DNA from 2 places in the Fervidobacterium gondwanense DSM 13020 genome. Region 2 is predicted to be linked to the other one. Evidence: predicted binding sites of a transcription regulator. Region 2 holds the regulator's gene; the other holds the start of a gene.

Region 1 (9,281 bases), on a different contig from region 2:
TAATCGTATCAACAGTTCTTTTATTTACAACAAAAAATCCCATTTACTTCATTATTTCGGGTTTCCTATTTGGTCCGCTCTTTCCTTACATACAAAAACATGCACTGAGAAACATTCATAATAACATAATCCCGCTCTTCAACGGTGCTACGTACGCGTTCACATCGCTTGGGGGAAACATCGCAAGTACGCTGATAGGTGTGCTGATTGGAAAGAGTTTTGTATTAGCACTTCTTGTGCCTGTTATAATAATAGGTCTAATTACAACTCTAAGTCTTAAAACCAAAGCAGTGAAATAAGAGTCCTAAAATTCGAAAATATTAAGGGGCAGGTTATTAAACCTGCCCCTTTGTTTTATATGGATAGTGTTACTATTTAACCTCTTCGAATTTTATAATCTGTGGAACTTTTGTAGCTGGGATATTTAGTTTAACAACGATTTCATTTGGTGAAATACCGAGCCCGGGTTTTCCAAGACCTTTACCAACTCCGACGAGATAATTTCCGGCGATTAATACTTGGTTCGGATTGAGCTCAGTAAAGAACGAACCGGCCAAAGGTTCCTTGAGCCATACTTGGAAACTTGGAGTATCTCCGTAGCCGACGGCATAGAAAACAACTTTACCATCTGCTGTTCTGTAAAGCCTTATGAACTTATCAGCTTTCTTCTCAAGGAAAATTGTGATGACATCTTTATCCAATTCTGGCGGTTCCATTGAGAAGACATCTCTTATTCCCTCGCCGAGTTTGACTTCTCTGATTGCTTCAATCTTTCCTTCCACATGAACACCGTTCTTATCAGCTTTCAACGGTAACCCATTTATCGTACCATCAACGAATAATTTATTTCCGTACGGATCGATGATGTTTACATTAGTACGGACCTTAGGACCATTAGCTCCTGGGTTGAATATTCCGCAACTTGAAACTATAAGAACAATAACTAATATAAAGGAAAGAAGGTAGAATTTTCTCATATCAATCACCTCCATTACTGGATCCTATCGGATTCTGGAACAACTGTGCCGAACATACTAACAAAGTACCACAAGTCATCGGTATCTACAAGGTTTGTTTCATCTGTAAGGTATCCAGCTGAGTAGCTTGTAAGTGGATATGGCGAATTGAAACCTTCGCGTGGCCCAATATTGTACTTAATATTCTCACCGCTTACTTCCGATCCTAAGACAGTTGCAAACATGTCCCAGTCATTAATATCAACAGCATAATTATTATCGAAATCACCCACCAAATACAGATACTTATTTGCACTGTAAACGATCTTAGCTCTCAAATACTGAGGATCGACTTGTTGACCAGAAACTTGCGCATAACCATACAGGTCAAAATACTCTTCATACTGTTCAGGATCAGTTCCCTGGAACATTGCTTGTTCTGGGAACATTAAATACAAAGCAATGGTTGCAACTCTTGTCACAACAGCTGGAGGATTTTCAAAGCTCCTCATGGCGATTTTCACTTCCGTAGACGAAGTTTTGGACAAGTTAGCAATTTTCAACACAGAATCGTCATACTCTTCAGAAACAACTCTGTCGATTGTTACACCATTCTTTGTCTTAATATTCATTAATTGAGCGAGCGAATTTGGTGCAACATCTAAGAACATATAAGCCATTGTCTTTCCGTATGCAAATTCTGGGACGACCAAAGTTAAAGTAGCGTTAAGTTGAGCGTAGTAAATCTCGATGTATGCAGGCCCACTCCTATATAGCGTTACACTATCTCTATCTTGATTAATTATTTCAGTGTAATTGTATTTACTACTTGCAGTTGGATTCCACTGATAAATCTTCCACTTGTATGCGAACCACGTTTCTCCACCTTGATTTGGCGAAGCATTAATCGTTGTTTGAGCCGAAGAAGGATTGTTTATGTATTGTTCATAGTCAAAGAACACGTCATTTTCTTCTGTGGCTTCGTCAGTTGCGTACTTATGATATATGTAGAAAGTATATGTGGCATTTGTGTATAACTTCACAGTTCTATTGCTGAATTTGAATGTCAACGTAGCTGGATTATCATCATCAGCACCTTCATAATTATCCGGTGGCATGACTTTCCAATACTTGAACGTGAATGTGGCATCCCTTGTTGGATAGCTGCCGCCTTTTGGAGTTACGTACCTTCCAAGAAGCAACTGAGCTTCTGTCGGTGTTGCAAACGTAACCCTGGCTTGTGATGTTGGTGTTGCTTCTAAGACGATACCTGAATTTGTAGAATTCGTTCGTAAGTTGACGTAAGTCGCGTCTTCTGTTCCATCGTTAAGCAATATCGTTGCATCATAAAGGATACCATAATTTGTAGTGCTCCCCAATAAAGTTTTACTAAGCTCTTGACCGTAATAACCATCAAGTGCAACAAGATAGATCTTTGTTTTGAAGAGCATTGCACTTTGATCAACGAATCCTGTGTGGTAAGGGTTCTGCCCATACACTGGCCAAGAACCATAAGGTCCTGAGCCGTTGAATTTCCAAGCGTAGACTGCTCCATCGTTTGCAGGAACTGCAAAATAATAGTCATTCGTCAATGCACCGGTAGGTGCGACGTTTACCGCTCCACTTATAGGAATTGAAGCATTTGTAGTGTAATCCCAAACTTTTTCAAAATTTCCCGTTGTTGAATTGTACGATAGTATTGTAATTTTACCAGCGTTTAGGCTTTGGTGAGAAGATGGAACTATAAGATAAGTCACACCATCGTTCCCTCTTATAATAGCCGGGGTAGATGTTATTCTTTGTCCAACAGTATACTCTCCCATTTTAGCCAGCGAAGAATTCAAGGCAACAACCTTCCCGTCATCTCCAAAAATGAATATGTTTCCTTCACCATCGATAAGTGGACCTGATGAGTTCGAGTAGGAGAGGAACCCACTTGCATGTTCCTCTTCACCAGTCGAAGGATCTATCTTGAATAAAGTACCGTCTGACCTCAGTGCATACAAGTAACCGCTTTCATCCATAGCCATCGGAACTGTGAATTCTTTACCTGATCCTCCATAATTTTCAAGTGGTGCGGATGACAAAGTAAAACTACCATCGACGATGTTCTGTGCTTCATATAGTTTTCCGCTCTGGGTCATTATATAGAAGTAGCTTTTATCAAAATTCAAAATTGGAGGTGCCTTAATTGGTAAAGCGATGTAAGCACTATTAACTAATGAAATGCTAGACCCATCAAAGACAAATTTATAAATCTTTCCAGTCATATCTGCAGTTATAATTTCGATTTCGCCAGAGCTGTTTACGTAAGCCACGACTCCATACGCGGCCCCGTCTAAATCTTCTTCTTCTATATTACCACCGGTTGCCAATTCATGAACTATTATCTTGTTATTCGCGGCTTGAGCAGAGACGTAAACCAAATATTTGTCAGAGCCAAGTTCAATGTACGTCGGTGGTGCAACAACATTGAATGCTCCGCTAACTTGGCCGTAGTTTATTAATCCTCCCTGAATTGTTAGTTCATACGCAGCTCCATCTTTTGAGAGGAATATTATGTTCCCTTGAGACTTTGTGATTACTGCGGGTCCAAATTTGTTAGGTACTTGTCGGCTGTAAGTTCCACCATTCCACAGGCCCTGCAGTGTTAAACCAGCAAATGCTGAGGATGCGATTAAAAGCAAGACAAAAAAGCTTAAAATTATATGGCTTGATTTCCTTGAATAATATGTTTTCATACTCTCCCCTCCTTAACTATCCGTTTTAGCCAGTCATAAGACTATACAGGTCAATTTTTCAAAACACCGCACTGCCGCAAATTCATGTCATGACCTCAACCTCAAAGGAAAATACACTTTCTGGAATTCAACGATACTTTTTATCCCTCCTTTCGGTCTTTTTTCTCTTTTAAAAAGCTTATTGAGATTTCACTCCTGGGACAAACACTGAAAGAATCCTTTTGAAAAATTGGAATTAGTCAATATTTATACATATCTATATTTAGACATTCGGTAAAATGTTTTCGTTCATTATCACCTTTTCACACCAACAAGTTAGATACAGTTCTAATTCAGTTCTACAAGTATGGTGTTGTCCTTATATCCTTACAAGAAGTTTATCTATCTTTTTCATATATTTTTATCGGAAGAAATTGCACATCCTTTAGCTGAATCTTATTGCACATAAAGCAGGAATTGTCCAATATCTCTCATCAAGTTACCGCTCAAGTCCTGAACGTTTATAACCGTGACGTAATAATAACCAAGAGACATAAACGTAGAAACTGAGAACGTTACAGTCTTACCATCAGAGGAAATATCCTCTGGCTCCATCTGAAGGTCACGATAAAAACCTGAGAATTCGTTTTCTTTTATAAGTAGCCTTGGAAGAACTGTGGTACTCACACCTCCAGGGTCATACACTTTTATTTTGAAGTTCACAAGCCCGGGGAATATGTAATTAGAACCAGTCCTTTTCAACTCGATATCATTTGCAAATAGTCCTATAAATTTCGGACCATTCCTATCTGGCACACTCACAACCGTCTCTGCAATTCCAGCCCTTCTATCAGCAGATTCTGCATATACAGTTATCGTGTGAGGTCCCTCCTCGACGTCCCACAGTGCGTATGTTATAGCTGGTGAACCTTCGGTTCCAGAGTTTGTTCTTATCGCCTTACCATCCACAAAGAAGACTACCTTTGTGTAAGTCACATTCTTTTCTTGAGGCACCATGGCTATAACCGCTGTGCTACCTGCGGTCGGGTTTGCAGGACTGATTTCAACTTCAAAGCTCAGCGCAGCTGAACCTACCAAAATCGTCTTTGCAAAGTGCGCCATATTTCCCTCTTTGTCGTACGCAACGATATTTAGCGTGTGTGTTCCGAGCTCTCTCTTACCGATAAGTACTGCTTTCTCAAATGTCTTCCCGTTTATGCTTTCGTCGATAATTTTCTGTCCGTCGAACTCCACGGTATACCTTGATAGTTCTTCGTTATCAAACAGCTTTACTGTGAAAGATATATCGCCATTCTCTGGGTAAAATGTTTTTGTATAAACGTTTATCGTTGGAGCTGCTCTGTCTATCTGCCTTACGTTGAACACAAGCTTTGTCGCATCTTCTGAATCGTACGCTCTTGATTTGACGAACAGTTCGACATCTCCAGAAGCATTCAGCTGTGGTAATCGCATGTAAACGTATCCCGGTTTCGAGGTTGTAGTGTAACTCAGCCAAGTTGATGACGGTGTCTTTCCCGACAGAGAGAGGTCAACAACAGGGTTTTCACTTTTCAGTTTTAACTGCAGTAATACCTCATCTCCCACGTACGGTTTTTCAGGGATCATCTTGATATCTTCAATATATGGCGGTATCACGTCAAAGACGGTTATTGTGCCTTCCTTTGTATACCATTTCCCTTCTGTTAGTGAGTATCCCGATACCGTTACCTTGTAAAATCCACCTTTTTCCGGTTTCCATGTATCCACATATGGATATTTTGTCAGAACCTTTACCTTTTCGAATGATTCATTTTTAATCCTTATCCGTATGTTTGAAAGCCCGGGTTCAAGCGGGTCAACACGGATTCCGATGTCTTGATTTACTTTTGAAACATTCGGATATGAGACCACGAACTTGTCAGTATCCGTGCTTGTAGTTGTTGAACATGAAGTAAAGAAGAAAATGGTCAATATAACAAGCAAAAAACTAACAAGTCTTGTTATCCTTGCTTTCCTACGGAACTTATACATAACAAAGCACCTCCTAAGTGCAATTTTGATTTTAGAAAGCCACCAATGAATAATTCTACAGCCTGCTTCGATTTTCCTTATTTTAAGAGCATTCAGTATTACTCTTCACTGCTCTTTGATTTCTTGGGCAAGTTTTTTCTAACGACATTTAGTATTATCGACTTATGACCAACATAGTTAACTATCTTGATTTTTCTATAGGTTATGGTATAATCTCATTGCAGTTTGGTCTGTTGTGTTCTTTTGTGGGGCCGTAGCTCAGGTGGGAGAGCGCTACCATGGCACGGTAGAGGTCGTGGGTTCAAATCCCATCGGCTCCACCAAATTTCAATAGATCGTGAAAAAGCCCTGAATTCTTCTCAGGGCTTTTTGTTTATTAATTTGTCGATTAGAAGCAAGATTAAATGTGACCTCTTAGATTTGTGATATAATAAAGCGAAGAAATTTACAGGTACTGCTTAAGACAGTTGAACACTTTCATTTGAGCCTATATTTAACAGCTACAAGGGGGGACGTATATGGATTTTGAAGCTATTAATGAGCGTATTTCAGAAATTATTAACAAACATACCGAGCTTGAGAAAAAGCTCTTCGTTGTTAATCAAAAAAACAACTATCTCTCTTCTTTGAATGAGGTCTTAGACGAACTTTCAGATATGGTTTCAGAAGTTTCTGAGAAGGTAGAAGACTGGCTTGATTACGTATCTGATTTAGCCGACAACATGGACGACTGGCTCGAGGAGTTCTACGACATGGTTGATCAATTTATAGATATGGCACAGAATTCAATAGACCAAATCGGTGAGTACGATGAAGATGATAATGAAGAGTACGATTTTGAAGAAACAGCTGAAAAAGTTGTAAGTGTATTTGAAACCTGGGAGAAACAGTTTTCTCAGTTGATGGAACTTGTAAAAACTGGAAACAATAAAGTTGTAGAGATGTTTTTGACCGTCAGTAAACTTCAAAATGAGGTTGATGTCCAATCGTTATCGAACATGAAACAGCTTGTTAGTCACTTAGTTGATTGGAAAAAACGTATAGAGTTGGCTGTAAGCGATTTTGAAAGGTGGAAGGACTTTGTTGAGAAGCAAGTTGAAGATTTTGAGGAGTTTCATGAAAATATCAAAGACGTATTTGAATGATGATGTGACTCATATATCGAGTATTAAGAAACTAAGGTACAAATATGTTGTTGAGTTTCTCAAAATGTCATGAATTTATCTGCACGATGAACATCTGAAAATTTTATCCAAAGAAAGAATAAGAAAAAAGAAGAAATGTGCAAATATTTCTGTTTAGATTTTAACATTAAGCTATATTCAGTCAAAACGGCAATTCACAAACTGCCCTTTTTTGTTATACTAAAATTAGCAAACGGAATATTAGAGTGATAATCAAACCAAATCTTAGACAGGAGGGGGTAAGAGTATGAAAGTGAAACCACTCGGTGAAAGGTTACTTATTAAGCCCATCATTGAAGAAAAAAAGACAGCAGGTGGAATTGTCCTTCCAGATGCTGCAAAAGAAAAACCCATGAAGGCTGAGATAGTTGAAGTTGGTAAGCTTCCAGAAGATTGCACACTGAAAGTTGGAGACAAGGTTATCTACAACAAGTACTCGGGAACAGAATTGAAGATAGACGATGAAGATTACATCATCATTGATGTAAACGATATTCTCGCAAAAATCGAAGAGTAAAGTAGAGAAATCAAGGAGGTGTGAGATATGGCAAAGTTGTTGAGATACAGTGAAGAAGCAAGAAGGTCGCTCGAAGCAGGTGTTGACGCAGTTGCAAACGCGGTGAAGATTACTCTTGGTCCAAAAGGTAGAAATGTTGTTATCGAAAAATCATGGGGAAGCCCAACGATTACGAATGACGGTGTGTCAATCGCAAAAGAAATCGAACTTGAAGACAAATTCGCAAACCTTGGTGCACAGCTTGTTAAAGAAGTTGCCAGCAAGACAAATGACGTAGCCGGTGACGGTACGACAACAGCAACAGTTCTTGCTCAAGCAATGATCAAAGAAGGACTCAAAATGGTCGCAGCAGGAGCAAACCCAATCCTTGTTAAGAGAGGAATCGATAAGGCTGTTGTAAAAGTTGTTGAAGAGATAAAGAAGATTTCCAAGAAACTTTCAAGCACAGATGATATCGCACATGTTGCATCCATCAGTGCAAACAGTGAAGAAATCGGTAAACTCATCGCTGAGGCAATGGAAAAAGTCGGTGAGGATGGAGTTATCACAGTCGAAGACAGCAAAACAATCGATACATACGTTGAGTTCACAGAAGGTATGCAATTCGACAGAGGTTACATTTCTCCATATTTCGTAACAGACCCAGAAAAGATGGAAGTTGTTTACAATGAGCCATTCATACTCATCACAGACAGGAAGCTTTCAAACGTCAAACCACTCATTCCAATCCTTGAAAAAGTTGCACAAACAGGCAGACCACTCGTAATCATCGCAGAAGATGTCGAAGGTGAAGTTCTTACAACACTCGTTCTTAACAAACTCAAAGGAACACTCAACACGGTTGCAGTCAAAGCTCCTGGATTCGGTGACAGAAGGAAAGCTATGCTCCAAGATATCGCAATCCTCACAGGTGGTATTGTTGCAAGCGAAGAAGTTGGAATCAACCTCGAAGACCTCACACTCCAGGATCTTGGAAGAGCAGACGTTGTGAGAGTTAAGAAAGACGAAACGATAATCGTCGGCGGTAAGGGTAAACCAGAAGAAATTAAAAAGAGAATAGCCCAGATTAAAGCTCAAATAGAACAGACAACAAGTGAATACGAAAAAGAAACATTGCAAGAAAGAATGGCGAAACTCGCAGGTGGAGTTGCAGTCATCAAAGTCGGTGCTGCAACAGAAACAGAACTCAAAGAAAAGAAACACAGAATCGAAGACGCACTCAGCGCAACGAGGGCAGCTGTTGAAGAAGGTATCGTTCCTGGCGGTGGAATCACGCTCTTGAGAGCAAGAAAAGTTGTTGAACCACTCTTGAAAGAACTCTCAGACGATGAAAAGCTCGGTGCACAGATAGTTTACAACGCACTCGAAGCACCAATCAGACAAATAGCTCTCAACGCAGGTTACGATGGTGCAATAATCATTCACAACGTGATGAGCAAGGATGAAGTAGCATATGGTTTCGATGCGCTCAAAGGTGAATACTGCAACATGTACGAACGTGGTATAATCGACCCAGCAAAAGTTACAAGAAGCGCACTCCAGAACGCTGCATCGATTGCAGGTATGCTCCTCACAACAGAAGTTCTCGTAGTTGAAAAACCAGAAGAAAAGAAGCCAGCAGCACCTGAAATGCCTGAATATTAATAAATGGAAAAACAATACAAAGGCGGTATCTTTTTAAAAGATACCGCCTTTTTTATATTGTGTGCTATAATAACTCTTGTCACGTTCTCCAACTTAGAAATATCTGGGCAGGTGTTCATGTTGCGCGTCAGACTCATAGCAGTTACCGACATACGGGGTATGATAGCGATAGATGAAAACGATAGAACGGAATGGGGAAGCCCTGAAGACAAAAAATTATTTAAAGAAA
Region 2 (9,281 bases):
ACGGAAGCGAAACAATGAAAAATATGCAAAATCAAGAAAAAACGAACTTTTCAAATGTAACTTTGGAACAAACGCTGGAGGGAAAAGCAAATAATGCCACTGAATCGGAAAGAACCGAAGAAACAACCGGAGGAGAAAAGTGAATTAACTGGATCAAAATTTGGAAAAGCGCCTATAGTTTTGATAGTAGGTAAAAGTAATGTTGGAAAATCGACACTTTTTAACAAACTGATTGGAAAGAGGAAATCAATTGTTGCAGATGAACAGGGAACAACAAGAGACGCGGTCATAGACCGCGTCCTTTGGTATGATAAATCATTCCAGCTGGTGGATACTTGCGGTATATTCGAAGGAAAAGAAAATGAAATATACGAGAGAAGTAGAGACGCAACCATTAAAGCTCTTGAAGAAAGTGCTCTTGTTCTTTTTATTGTCGACGGCAAGAATGGATTATCGTCTGAAGATCACACTATAGCTTCAATTCTAAGAAAATCAGGTGCGGACGTACTACTGGTCGCGAACAAAACCGAAAGCGAGAAATACTACCAGAAGGTTTATTCTGAACTCTTTTCATTGGGATTTGGAGAGCCGTTCCCAGTTTCGGCAGAACAGAGCAAGAACTTGGACGAGCTAATAGAGAATGTGATCAGCAGGCTTGAGGAAAAAGGCTTCGATTTAGAATACACTGAAAATAACGAAAATTTGATCAGAGTAACGATAGCTGGCAAACCAAATGCTGGCAAATCCTCCCTCTTTAACATGATAATTAATGAAGAAAGGGCTTTAGTCACTCCCATAGCTGGCACTACGCGAGACACAATAGACGAAATTGTAAAAATAGGGGACAAGAATTACCTATTTGTCGACACAGCAGGGTTAAGGAAAAAAAGCAAGATTGAAGACTTCATAGAAAGAATAAGTACTTTGCGAACAATAGAGGCAATTGAAAAATCCGATGTCGTCGTTCTGGTAATCGATTCGACCCAAGGAATAACAAGACAAGATCAGAGAATTGCCGGTCTTGCCGAGAAGAATGGGAAGGGCCTCGTTGTTGTTTTCAACAAATGGGATCTTGTGAAACACGCAGACAGGCGTGTAAAAGACTTTATGGACATGTTTAAGGAAAAGCTCTACTTCGTTGATTTTGCTCCCGTAATCTTCACCAGTGCGGTTAACAAAGTTGGATATAAAGAATTGATGAAGGCTATTAACACTGCTTACGCTTCGCTCCATAAGAAAGTACCTACAAGTGCTGTTAATGCCGCTATACAAAGAATGATAGCTAAGCCACCTCACGGACTGAAGTTGTATTATGGACTTCAAGTGGATATAAGGCCTCCGACATTTTTATTCTTCGTAAACAAAATCGAAGTTCCGGAAAGCTTTCAGAACGCTATAAGGAAAAACATAAGGGAGCAAATTGATCCATTTACAGGTGCACCTATATTCCTGAAATTCAAAGAAAGAGAGTAGCGCTAATGAAGAAAGATAATGACGCGCAAAGAACAGAACCGCTTACGGATGATTTTATTAAAAACTTAGAAAAACTCATAGAAGAAACTGACTGTCCAGAATGTGTAAAATGTGGCTGGTGCTGTAAACATACGGTGTGCTATTATGGCGAATGGGATTACGAAAAGAGACAGTGCAAATTTTTAACGGAAGAAAATCTATGCAGTAAATACGATGAGATAAATGCTTTTGAGGATAAGATAAGGTTGGACAAGAAGAGCAGATTATTTGGAAGCGGTTGCTGCTTAAACTATGAAAACCCTTATAGGCTCGAAATTCTCAGAAGGTTAGGTAAATAAAATAGATCGTTTTACGGGGGGCGAAGGATGTACGATTCTAAAAAGTTGAAGAAGGTAGTAATGTACAGAAATTTGACAGTAGCCTTAATAACAACGATAGTCATTGGAGTCATATTCTTAATGTGGCTCAACGTTTTTATCACAAAGGATTCAGAAAAGAATTTTGAAATCATAGACAGTGCTTTCCAAAACATCTTGAGCGCACTGAAAGAATCGTTAACTCTTCAAACAAGTAATGTCGATAAGTTTCTCTTAAATAATCTACAACTTGCGAAATCTTTGGTATTAAACCTTGGTGGATACGACGCTCTAAAATCGATAGAGAAGATATATGAGTCTTCCTTAGAAGATGCTGGTGAAGTCTTCGTCGATATTGATGTTGCTTTGGTTGACCTAAACGGAAAGGTACTTTCCTCAACGGGATATCACTCTAACGTCAGCGAACTCAGATTCAAGCCTTCAGAACCATCAGATCAGCAAACTCCGAAATTCCTCACATTCCTGCCAAACGAAAACCGATTGGTAATCTATTCTTGGTTTAGGATAAGCAACAATGAATTCTTAACGTTTATCCTTTATCCAGACCCACGACTGTATGTGAACTTGATAAAAGGATTAGCAACACTCAAAATTGGAAATACAAAAGAAATCGCAATATATGTAGACTCGGAAAATAGACTGGATATTTCTGGAAAGGTCTTAGATTCGGTTATAGACGCGGGAATAAAAGACAAGATTATAGTAAGGAGAATAACAAGCACTACGCTTTACAAACCATACACTTTATCAACTTACGAAGGTCTGACGACGAATTTATACCTCAAAGTAACGTTTGACTACATGAACTATGTATACATCATAGCCCTCATAATAGTTTTATTTATACTTATTGTCTTGATATTCACATATCTTTCAACACGTTCGGCGATAACCCCATTTGCAAGTGACATGACAAAATTGGGAATTGCAGTTCGGGAGGTCGGAAATTCTGGAATCCTTCCACCAGCAGGAACATTCAATCTAAGAGATACTCAGGAATTTTATGAAACACTTTCAGCCATAATGCAAGAGCTCAGTGCAACTCTTGAAGAACTCGAAGCAACAAACGAGGAACTTGAAAAGGCATACAATGAAGTGTCCGCAAAAAGTGAAGAGTTTAGGCGTTTGTTGTTAAACATGTCTGAGAGACTTGCCATGATTGCGGAAGGATATGACGAGGAAACTGGTCATCATATTTACAGAGTCAAAATTCTGTCGCGCTTCTTAGGTGAAAAGTTGCAACTCGATGATGAAAGAATTGAAGAACTTGGCATGTTTGCAAGCTTGCACGATATTGGAAAGATATTCATACCGCATGAAATACTAAAAAAACCCTCGCGCCTCACACCTGAAGAATGGGAAATAATGAAGCAGCATACAATACTCTCAAAAAGAATCTTAGACGTTCCCGGCTTCGAGACAGCGCTTAACATTGCTCTGTACCACCACGAAAACTACGATGGAACAGGTTATCCATTTGGTCTGAAAGGTGAGGAGATACCTATCGTGGCACATATTGTCAAGCTTGTAGATGTATACGATGCGCTTAGGTCGGAACGGTCGTATAAAAAGGGACTTTCGCACGAAGAAACACTAAGAATTATCTTAGAAGGGGATGGTAGAACTTCACCAAGCCATTTTTCACCAAAACTTCTAGAAGTTTTTGAAACGCACAACAATGAAATAGATGAACTTTGGAGGAGTATTTAACAAAACATTAATTGACTAATTTGAAATATATGGTACAATTCTGCTTGCTGATAAAAAAATCCGCACGCTTTCCGTTTCCCACCTCGGTGCTCTGAATTCTAATCGGAGTCGGTGGGTTAAAGGGGGCGGAGGATAAAACCAAATGGAGGTGCAGGTATGCCAGTCGTAACGATGAAACAACTTTTAGAAGCAGGTGTTCACTTCGGACACAGAACTCAAAGATGGAACCCCAAGATGAAGCCGTATATCTACGGAGCAAGAAAAGGTATCTACATTATTGACCTTCAAAAGACCGTAAAGCTCTTGGACGAAGCCTACGATTTCGTTAGAGACGTAGCAAGCAAAGGCGGAACGATCCTCTTCGTTGGAACAAAGAAACAAGCTCAACAGGTTGTTAAGAACGAAGCAGAAAGATGCGGTGGATTCTACGTTAACAACAGATGGCTCGGTGGACTTCTCACAAACTTCTCAACGATTCAATCAAGGATTCAAAGACTCATCGAACTCGAAGAGATGGAAGCAAACGGGGAGCTCGACAGGCTTCCTAAGAAAGAACAAAGCAAATTGAGAAAAACGCTCGAAAAACTTAGAAAGAACCTGGGTGGCGTCAAGAATATGAGAAGTTTACCAGATGTCATATTTGTCGTGGACCCGAGGAAAGAAAAGATAGCTGTCGAAGAAGCGAATTACCTTGGAATTCCTATCGTAGGTATGGTAGATACAAACTGTGACCCAGATCCAATCGACTACGTAATTCCATCAAACGATGACGCAATAAGGGCAATCGCTCTTATCGCAGCCAAGATAGCGGATGCTTACTTGGAAGGCAGAGAAGGCGTTGCGTACTCAGCAGAAGAAGCTCAGGTAGTATCCGAACCAGAAGAGATAGAGATAAACATTCCAGAAAACCTTGAAGAAGAAGAAATATAACAATTGAACAAAATATAAAAACACAAAAGACCTCGGCGTCAAGCCGAGGTCTTGTTTTTAGCTCTCGAACTAAGGTACGAATTGGCAACAAGTGATGCAAGTATCATGACCATACCGATTATTTGAATAAAGAGTATCTTTTCATGACGAATCAGGCTACCAGCCAATACAGAAACGATTGTCGTCAAATTAGAAAATAGAGACGAAACGGTCGGTGAGACTTTGCTGAGCATGTAATTTACCAAGAAGAAAGCAACTGTTGAAGATAAAACACCAAGGTACAGAGCACTGATAATTGCTGATAAATTCGTCGTTATCTCGAACTGACCAGTGATTAAACTCATGGTTGTGAAAAACAAAAAACCTGTCAGCATCATTGTGAATGTTATTTCCATAGGTTCGAAGAGCGCTGATAACTTCCGCGAGAAAATATTATAAAGTGCTGCAGAAAAGACGGCACACAGAACTAACACCTTTCCTATGAAAGCTCCTTTTTCAAATCCGCCGCCTCCAACTATTAGAGAGACGCCCAAGAAGCTTGTGAATGCAAACAAAACCTGAAACCAGTGTAGCTTTTCCTTAAGCATGAATGGACTGAGAAAAGCAATAACAATGGGTATCATCGCTATTATCATACCAGCCTCTGAAGAAGTTGCGTACCTCAAACCATTCGTTTCAAAAATAAAATACATTATAGGCTGGAAAATAACAACTTTCCACAGCTTCCAGTAAGGCTTCCTACTTATACGGACAACTTTCAGAAAACTTAGCAACAGAATAGCAGCGGTTGCTATACCAAACCTATAAGACAAAAACGTGTAAATCCCCACGTACTCAATGCCAGCCTTTGTGAACAAAAAAGAAAGTCCAAATATCAGCGAAACGGTAACTCCAGCAAGATAAACTCTCCAGTTTCCATTCTTCCCCATTATTATTCCCCTTTCACAGGAATTCACGAAAATTCTCATGGAACATCAATGGTTCGCAAAGCGTACCATGTTCACAACAATATTTTAAACCATAATCCTGAGCTTGAAAAGATAGGAATGTTCGGACTTCTCAAAAGCTAAAGAATTGACAATAGTACACATTTATGGTAATATTTTAGCAGACAAAACATATGATTGCTAATTTGTTTGACAATTCACAGGATATACTTTTATCGATTTCGTAATATCCGGAGGTGATAGAATGGACATCACCGAAAGGCAGAAAAAAGTGCTGTACTGTATTGTACAAGAGTACATAAACACGAAAGCTCCAGTAAGTTCGAAGAGAGTCTTAGAAAACGCTGCACTTGAAAGGTCAGGCGCAACTGTCAGAAATGACATGAACAGGTTGATGAAGGCTGGTTACATATATCAGCCACACACATCGGCGGGTAGGGTACCTACCGATAAAGGTTTGAGATTTTACGTTAACGAACTCAGAAAAATAAGAGATGAGATAAAGTCAAAGAGCACCCACGTTGAGACAGTTGCGAATTTCCCAATGGGCGATATGGAAAAAGTGCTAACTGGGGCAGCCAAATTGCTGAGTTCATCAACAAAAGGCATGGTAGTTATAGAGAAGCCAAGTCCGTTGAATCTTAGGATCAAAAGAATTGTGATAACACCTGTTAGCAGAAACTTTTCTATTGCAAATGTCGTAACTTCGCTTGGTCTGAGTTCTTCTATACCTCTCCAACATGCAGAAATCGATAGCGGCGAAGAGATAACACACATTGAGGAAGTCCTGAACAAGCTGATTCAAGGTCTAACACTTAACGAATTCAGAACGAAATTGAAAGACATCTTCTCGAAGTTAAACAATCTCAATAGCATAAACGGCTTTGAAATAAGTAATATGAGCAAGGGATTCTTGGAGATAACTGAACGCTTATCGATGGAAAGCTACGAGGATTATATCACCGAAGGACTTTCAAACCTTTTAACAAACGACAGGATTAATTTACGAAAACTGCAGAATATACTTGCTTATGTATCAACCGATGTTTTCTACAAAGACCTCTTAGAACTCAAGAATGATGTCTATGTGGGTAAAGAACATGGTTTGCGTTTCTTGGATGACTTCTCAGTCATTATAGGACCATTCTATGCGGAAAACAACCCAATAGGACGAATCGCCGTCTTATTTGATAAGTTCAGCCGATATGATCATGTGTTCGAAAGCTTTGAATTCATGCTCAATAGATTGACTGAATACTTCACAATAGTCTCGAGAAATGTGTGAAATGTGTTAAATGCGTAAACTAATAAAATATATAAAAGATGAACTGAGGAGGGAAAAATATGGAAAAGGAAAGAAAACTGGAAAATTTAGAAGAGAAGGAAAGGAAAATTGCTTCAGATAACACAGATAATTTGACTGAAAATAAAGAGGAAGTTTCGAATCTTGAAAAGGAAAACAAGGAGTTAAAAGAAAAGATCTCCGAGCTCGAAGCGCAGTTGAAAGAAATCCAAAACGCGGCTCGGGTTATAAAAGCAACATTCGAAAATTACAAGTTAGACGCCGACAGGCAGATAAGAGATGCGAGCAGAGCTACCTCTTTAAGGATTATGAGAGCGATGATACCTCTCTTAGACGATTTCAAACGAGCTTTTAAACATTTTGAGCTATCAAACAACCTCGAGGAATTCAAAACTGGAGTGGAAAAGATATACGAGAAATTTGTCAGAACACTTGAAAATGAGGGGTTAAAACAAATTGATGCAACTGGCAAGTTTGACCCGTTCAATCACGAAGCATTCGAAAGGGAAGAAAGAGAAGACTTGGAAGAATACACGATCACCGAAGTTATAGAAGATGGTTATACCTTCAACGGTCAGGTTATTAAACCTGCGAAAGTAAAGGTTGCAGTCAAGCCAAGAAAGAAAAAAGAACCTGCAGAAAATACTGAGAACACAAACAGTAACAAAGACAACAGTGAAGGTAAAAGCTCTGAAAGCAGTGCGGAAAATAGAGGTGAGGCATAATGCCAGCTAAAAAGGATTATTACGAGATACTTGGTATTCCAAAAAATGCCTCTGACGATGAAATTAAAGCCGCTTACAAGAAGCTTGTCAAAGAATGGCATCCAGATAGGCACGCCGGAGACAAAAAGAAGCAAGCGGAACAGAAGTTTAAAGAGATTCAAGAAGCTTACGAAGTGCTCAGCGACCCGCAAAAAAGAGCAATGTACGATAAGTTTGGTTACGTAGGTGAAGGCGGTTATGTATACGAACCGAATGGGACAAATTTCGGCACTGGTGGTTTTGGTTTCGGATTTGAAGACATTTTCAGAGATTTCGATGATATATTCAACATATTCTTTGGAGGGCAGAGAACTTCAACAGCTTCTCAATCGTCCCAGAGAGGAACACGCAGAAGCTCTCGAAGAGGTGAAGATATAAATGTTGAGTTAGTTATAACAGATGCAGATATATTCACTGGAAAGGATGCAACAATTGAATACGATAGATATGATGCTTGCGAGAACTGTCATGGCGAAGGTGTTGAACCTGGCAGTAAGTGGGTAACCTGTTCAAAATGTCACGGTACTGGCGTTGTAAGAGAAGAAAAACGCACCCCATTTGGAGTATTTATTAACCAGCACACTTGTGACGCTTGTGGTGGTACAGGTTCGATTCCCGGAGAAACATGCCATGTCTGTCGCGGCAGTGGAAGGATAAAGAAGCGAACCACTGCTGTGGTAAATATACCATCAGGAGTCGAAGATGGAAGCGTATTGCGAATTCCTCGGAAAGGAAACGCCGGCAGTTATGGTGGTGAATACGGGGATTTGTATGTGCATATCAGAGTCAGACAAACAAGTGATTACAAACGCGAGGGTGATGATATAATAGTAACTGTGCCAATAGATTACGTAACAGCAATTCTTGGAGGAACAGCGTTCGTTGAACTTCCGAATAAAGAGAAAATCGAGGTAGAAATACCTGCCGGCACACAGCCAAATGATAGAGTTGTTATCAAAGGCAAGGGAATTCCAAATACAAGGACAGGTAGACGCGGGAACTTGGTTGCAGAATTTAAAGTTTCGATACCAAAGAAGGTATCAGGTAAAGAAAGGGAACTTTTGAAAGAAATAGCAAAAGAAAGGGGTATTAAGGTTTGAGACTTGACAGGAACAAATTAGAAAATGCTCACAAAAAAATGTATAGAAGACTTCCAAACAGTAGAAAGAACAGCAGAAATGGATCCAATAGTTTCAAGCTTTTTTCTGCTATTTTCTTGATATTAGTGATAGGTTTATTCTTCATTGGTTTTTCCACAATTATAAACTCTGAAAATAACACAATGAAACTTTTTTCTTTTCTGAAGCAAGCTGATAAAACGAATAACGAAAATGTAAATGAGGAGAAAGAAATCTTTCTTGACTTTGGGCAAGAAACACGAATAACGAAGGTTTTGAAAGTCAACGACGAGTATTTAGTTGTAGGTGATGTACTGACAAACGAGAAGGAAAAATACCAGATCTTTTTAGCAAAGTTGGATAAAGATGGCAATATAATTTCAAAAACGTTTTTTGGAAACGATGGAGACGAATTTGCATATGATGTTATTAAGGAGAGCGACGGTTACATAGTCGTAGGGGTTTCTTCTTCAAAAAGTTTCGGAGTCCGTGGCAGGTACGATGCTCTGCTTATAAAATACAATGAACAAGGAAAAATCCTTTGGTACAAAGTTTACGGAGGACCTGACTGGGATAGAGCATACAAAGTTCTGAAAACAGAGAACGGATACGTCATCGTAGGTGATAATTACGCAAAAGGCGGAGATGTGTCGCAAAAT

Evidence for each region. Region 2 encodes HrcA, which represses chaperone genes, less so after heat shock. Its sites were predicted from a motif close to ATTAGCACTCNNANNNTNNGAGTGCTAAT; they were not measured.
Region 1: a site for HrcA is predicted at 7,077-7,105, ahead of groES (co-chaperone GroES). Genes of this name have one in related genera too.

Annotation. Positions count from the first base shown of each region.
Region 1 is NZ_FRDJ01000001.1:223,546-232,826, reverse strand. Features, by position in the region: gene BUA11_RS01045 (MFS transporter) at 1-299, shown strand, start outside; gene BUA11_RS01040 (hypothetical protein) at 372-977, opposite strand; gene BUA11_RS01035 (PQQ-binding-like beta-propeller repeat protein) at 992-3,697, opposite strand; gene BUA11_RS01030 (hypothetical protein) at 4,133-5,707, opposite strand; tRNA gene BUA11_RS01025 (tRNA-Ala) at 5,955-6,030, shown strand; gene BUA11_RS01020 (hypothetical protein) at 6,226-6,852, shown strand; gene groES (co-chaperone GroES) at 7,139-7,408, shown strand; gene groL (chaperonin GroEL) at 7,436-9,052, shown strand; gene BUA11_RS01005 (dihydrofolate reductase family protein) at 9,173-9,281, shown strand, end outside.
Region 2 is NZ_FRDJ01000006.1:53,150-62,430, forward strand. Features, by position in the region: gene BUA11_RS06295 (bifunctional 4-hydroxy-3-methylbut-2-enyl diphosphate reductase/30S ribosomal protein S1) at 1-143, shown strand, start outside; gene der (ribosome biogenesis GTPase Der) at 94-1,473, shown strand; gene BUA11_RS06305 (hypothetical protein) at 1,479-1,811, shown strand; gene BUA11_RS06310 (HD-GYP domain-containing protein) at 1,839-3,560, shown strand; gene rpsB (30S ribosomal protein S2) at 3,717-4,490, shown strand; gene BUA11_RS06320 (DMT family transporter) at 4,529-5,419, opposite strand; gene hrcA (heat-inducible transcriptional repressor HrcA) at 5,682-6,722, shown strand; gene BUA11_RS06330 (nucleotide exchange factor GrpE) at 6,782-7,465, shown strand; gene dnaJ (molecular chaperone DnaJ) at 7,462-8,604, shown strand; gene BUA11_RS06340 (hypothetical protein) at 8,601-9,281, shown strand, end outside.